DNA from 2 places in the Desulfosporomusa polytropa genome. Region 2 is predicted to be linked to the other one. Evidence: riboswitches for the same ligand, from Rfam matches in the RefSeq annotation. Region 2 holds a riboswitch; the other holds the start of a gene.
What was found. A riboswitch is a leader RNA that binds a small molecule or an ion and turns the genes downstream of it on or off. The one in region 2 is predicted to bind cyclic di-GMP.

Region 1 (2,471 bases), 430 kb from region 2:
TGTTTTATTCATAAAGTGGCGGTTGGAGAAGAACAGCGGTTTTTCGAAGGCAGGACAGCGCCAATGAGTTACCTGACTGACGGCAAAAAGACAGTAGCCGCTGTAGCGATTGACGTTACGGAACGGTATAAAGCAGAGAGAATGATCGAGTTCGCTTATGAGCTGCGGCGCAAAAGTGATTTCATCAATGATATCATTACCGGGAATATAAAGGTTGATGAAAAGGCCAGCGATACTGCCCAAACTTTTGGGCTTGATTTTTCTCGTCCGCTGTTCTGCTGTTTACTAACGGTGAATAAACCTGCCCATTCAACAGCAGAAATTAGCAGTACTACCAATAATCAAATACTTAAAAATAATATTATTGAGTTGATAAGTCGCGATTCCGGTTATTTAGTCTGGGATTGCCGCGAAGGAATAGGTGTTCTATGCCAAACAAGGGAGAGTGACGATGCTTGGGGAAATAGCATGCAATTTGCTTTTCGCCTTCAGGAAAAGATCACCTGTTACGACTCTGATTTTACAGTAAGAATTGGTGTTAGTAATATGTACAGCGGAACTGATAGTATAAACAAAGGTTATCAGCAGGCCTGGAGTGCTATTGTCGCAATGCGATGCCAGCGTGAAGGCAATAAGGTAATCAATCATTTTCGTGACATAGGCATTGTTCAACTGCTGGCAAACATGGACGGCAAAAAACAGGTTATGGAATATATTCATGAAAAGCTTGGTAAGCTCATCGATTATGACCGTAAAAAAGGAACGCAGCTTTTGCTTACCCTTGAAGAGATTCTGCAAAGCAATAACTTGAAAGAGTCAGCGGGAAAAATGTATGTTCACTATAAGACAATGTTTTTTCGGAAACAGCGTATTGAGAAAATATTAGGGGTCTCTATTGATGCGTATGAGACAAAACTTGCTCTTGCGGCAGCAGTTAAACTGTATAAATTGAGTGATGATTTCGATAAATGAGTTGAAAAAAGCACAGGTCCTTATCCTGCGAGGATATAACCTGTGCTTTTTTGTTTCTAAAAAGTAGGTATTCGAGATAATCGAAATTATGGTAAAGATGACTTATAATGTAGGACAGCCGCCGGCTGGTCTTAGCGATACAATTCATGTATGGATTACGGCGAGAGACACGAAAAGCAATGAGACGTCGGTTATCTTCAAACTGATTATTGGCGCTGCAGTGAGCGACCAGGAAAACCTGCAGGCAGAAATTATGAAAATAAACTTACCGGGAAACAGGTAAGTTTATTCGGAGTTCGAATAAACTATATAGGGGCAAACTTGCCGAAAGGTAAGGACGCAAAGCTATGGGTCTAAAGATTTAGTGCTCTATGACTGCCAGGTTGCAACGATTTAGGTTTATTTCGTTATAGCGTGGCAGTCTTTTTTGTTTGTCCAATACATTCTTTTGAGAATAGCCATGATGCAGAAGCTTTAGGAGGATTGTATGAAGAAAGAGAATCAGCAAGCAATTGAAGTTGGCTATGGAATGGCTAAAGACACTTCTTCATTTTCTAGTGGCATGAAAGCAGCCAGGCAGGCAGTATCATTCATCCATGTGCATGCCGTTTCAGCAGTATTGGTATTTGCTTCTGTAGTTTACAATCTGGATGAGGTGCTGCAAGGCATTCATAGTGTAGTGGGGGAAGTGCCTGTTTTTGGGGCTACAACCGCCGGGGAGATTTGCAATGGGATGCATAAGGAAACTGTGGTGGTTGCAGCATTGGCTTCTCCATTTTTGCGGGTGCATTGTGGAATAGGGACAGATGAATCAAAGGATTGGCGGCGGGCTTTAAATGAAGCGGTAAAATTTCCGGCAGTACAACCTTTTTTTCATAATGCTTCTGAGTATAAGCGAGAAATGAGACGAAAAGGCAGGGAGGCCTTTATCATGCTTTTTTCGCCAGGCAATACGCGGCAAAGCAATGATCATAGCTTTGAAATTGTGGAAGCGATTAAGGAACGGTCCTTGGGGGAATTTCCCATTGTTGGTGGATCGCCGGCTGACGATTGGCGGATGGAACAGAATTATGTTCTATATGCACAGCAGGCTTATCCTGACAGTTTGCTACTGGTTGTTTTTGAGACAGAGCTCCAATTCGGAATTTCGTTGACGCATGGGTTTCGTCCGACTGAGATGTGGGCAACGGTGACGGCGGTTGATGGGTATGAAATTTTAACACTGGATGGGATTGCGGCGGCTGACGGTTACAGCAAATTAGTCGGGCTGTCCAGGGCAAATTTAGAAGGAAAGCATTTAACTTACACAACGGGTACTACTATTGGCATAGCCGATTCCATGGGCCAGTACAGTGTGAATATTGCCAGCTATTTTACAGAGCGCGGCGGAATTCGCGTAACTCAGCCGGTGTCTGTAGGAACTGTCTTTACCCGAATGGAGCCTGATCCAGATAGCATGGCGGGTGCCGGTGTAGAAGGCATGCGCCGGGCGAGCATAC
Region 2 (2,471 bases):
AAGCAGTCGGACTTAGCAGCAGTTCTACAGTACATTCATATCTGACTAAACTGGAATCTTTGGGTTATATAAAACGTGATCCAACCAAACCTCGCGCAATTGACGTACTCGACGAAGCGTCGTGGCGACAAAAGACGGTTATTCCAGTTCCTCTCGTTGGCCTAGTTACTGCCGGTCAGCCGATTCTTGCTATTGAAAATGTAGAAGAAACCTATCCGCTGCCTGCTGAGTTGATAGGTAGCGAAGATAACGTGTTTATGCTATCTGTTAAGGGCGAAAGTATGATTAATGCAGGTATCTTGGATGGAGACTACTTGCTTGTCCGGCAGCAAAATAATGCTAGCAATGGAGATATTGTGGTAGCTTTAATTGATAACGAAGAAGCTACTGTAAAACGGTTCTTCAAGGAAAGCGGACGAATTCGGCTTCAGCCGGAAAACAATTCAATGGAACCTATCTATGCCGAAAACGTTTCTATTGCTGGTAAAGTAATTGGTTTATTTAGAAGTATGTAGTTCATAGGAAATGGATGATAACATGGATTATGCTTACTGGGCGGTATTCTTTGTTGCTGCGATCGCTCTAAACCTATCACCTGGTCCGGATTTGATTTTTAGGAGATTACATCCATGAAAGAAGTAGTTGCAGGTTTAATAAAAAGAAATAACAAACTTTTAATTGCAAGACGAACGTTTCCACCAGAGTTAAATGGTAAATGGGAGTTTCCAGGCGGTAAAATCGAAAAAAATGAAACTCCTCAACAAGGCCTTGAACGGGAGATATTTGAGGAATTAAATATGCAAGTATGCACGAGAGACCACTTTATGTCTGTTTGTCATCAACACTCACGGGGTCCGATACACTTGCTATTTTATTGGGCGGAGTGGGTCGAAGGAGAACCAGTATTGACTGATCACGACATGTTTGCTTGGGTAGATATTCATGAATTGAACCAGTACGATTTTGCTCCCGCGGATGTTGCAGTCGCCGAAAAAATACAGTTAGTAATGGGAAGTGGTACAGCTTGATAATGACAAAGTACCCCCATTCGTAGGAAACTTAAACTACGGATGGGGGATCGTTATAAAAAACGAATTTTTTAGCTAGACTTGTAATTTAAATGGTGGTAAAATTTACATAAAATTAATTAAGCTTTGGGCAAACTCATTGAAAAGTGGGGACGCAAAACCGTGGGTCTAAGACAAAAATGTTATGGCTGCCAGGTTGCAAATTGAGTTTATATAACAACTCTATGCAATCTGGTGGCCTATTATTTTTAAGGAATGAGTCAAATGTAGTAGTGTGCTATCTTTTGCATCTTGATAAAGCTTTAACCTAAAAGACAAAATAATGATAATAAAAATGAGAGAAGGCGCATTAATGTTCAAAAACTTAAACACAGCAACAAAAATTATCAGCCTTATTGTTTTGATGGCAATTGGAATGGGATTAATCGGCTTTACAGGTTTTTACTTTAATCAAAAAGCAAATATGGACATGTCTAAAATGTATAAAGAGAAGTTATTACCGATCAAATGGATAAATTCATTTAGGGTCAATATTAGAGCAGGTGAAGCTATTTCGATACAATTGATAGTATTAAATAATGATAACGCTAAAGCACAAGAATTTACTCAACAATTTGCTAAATTGAAAGATGAAAATGATAAAATAATGGCTGATTACGAAAAAACAAATCTTGACCTATTTCAAACAGAGAAAATTTCGCAAATAAAAGAAGTACTGAAATCATATAGAGTCGAACGACAAAAATCGTTAGATTTAGCATCTAATGGACAAAAGCTAGATGCTTACGAGTACTATAGAATTCATGCCTTGCCTCACCTTACTACTATGAATAAACTTGGTGACGAACTTGCAGAATACAATTCTAAAACAGCCGACGAGATTAACACGCAAAATGATCTAGACTTTGACTTTGCAAATAGAATGCTCAGCTATATTCCGTTAATATCCATTATGCTTGCATTAGGATTAGGGTGGTGGGTAGCAAGAATTATATCTAAACCATTGATTGCTGTAGTTGCTAACGTGCAAGAAATTTCAAATGGAAACCTAGCAATACAGGGCGTTAACTTTAATTCTAAAGACGAGGTTGGGCAGCTAATTAAGGCTGTCAATAATATGGCTGAACATCTCCGAACTCTTATAAAAAATGTTGCTCAGTCGGCAGAGCAACTAGCGGCCTCATCCGAGCAATTAACCGCAAGTTCAGAACAATCTGCACAAGCCGCCACTCAGGTAGCCTTAACGATTATGGAAGTGGCGAGCGGAGCAGAAAAACAATCAAAGGCTATTGATGATACTTCTATTACAATCGAGCATATGTCAGTAAATGTCCAACAAGCTGCAGCGAATAGTAATGTTGTTGCAAGCTCTACAAACAAAACTGCTCAAACGGCGTCAGAAGGCCTAGAGGCTATTGCTAACGCTAATGAACAAATGGCAAA

Region 1: linked by a shared signal. The riboswitch ahead of ACZ449_RS14190 (FIST N-terminal domain-containing protein) and the one ahead of ACZ449_RS12125 (methyl-accepting chemotaxis protein) in region 2 are both predicted to bind cyclic di-GMP.

Annotation. Positions count from the first base shown of each region.
Region 1 is NZ_AP042400.1:2,624,510-2,626,980, reverse strand. It holds gene ACZ449_RS14200 (FIST N-terminal domain-containing protein) at 1-972, shown strand, start outside; gene ACZ449_RS14195 (hypothetical protein) at 1,061-1,255, shown strand; cyclic di-GMP riboswitch class I at 1,277-1,363, shown strand; gene ACZ449_RS14190 (FIST N-terminal domain-containing protein) at 1,460-2,471, shown strand, end outside.
Region 2 is NZ_AP042400.1:2,192,163-2,194,633, reverse strand. It holds gene lexA (transcriptional repressor LexA) at 1-515, shown strand, start outside; gene ACZ449_RS12130 ((deoxy)nucleoside triphosphate pyrophosphohydrolase) at 630-1,028, shown strand; cyclic di-GMP riboswitch class I at 1,148-1,232, shown strand; gene ACZ449_RS12125 (methyl-accepting chemotaxis protein) at 1,351-2,471, shown strand, end outside.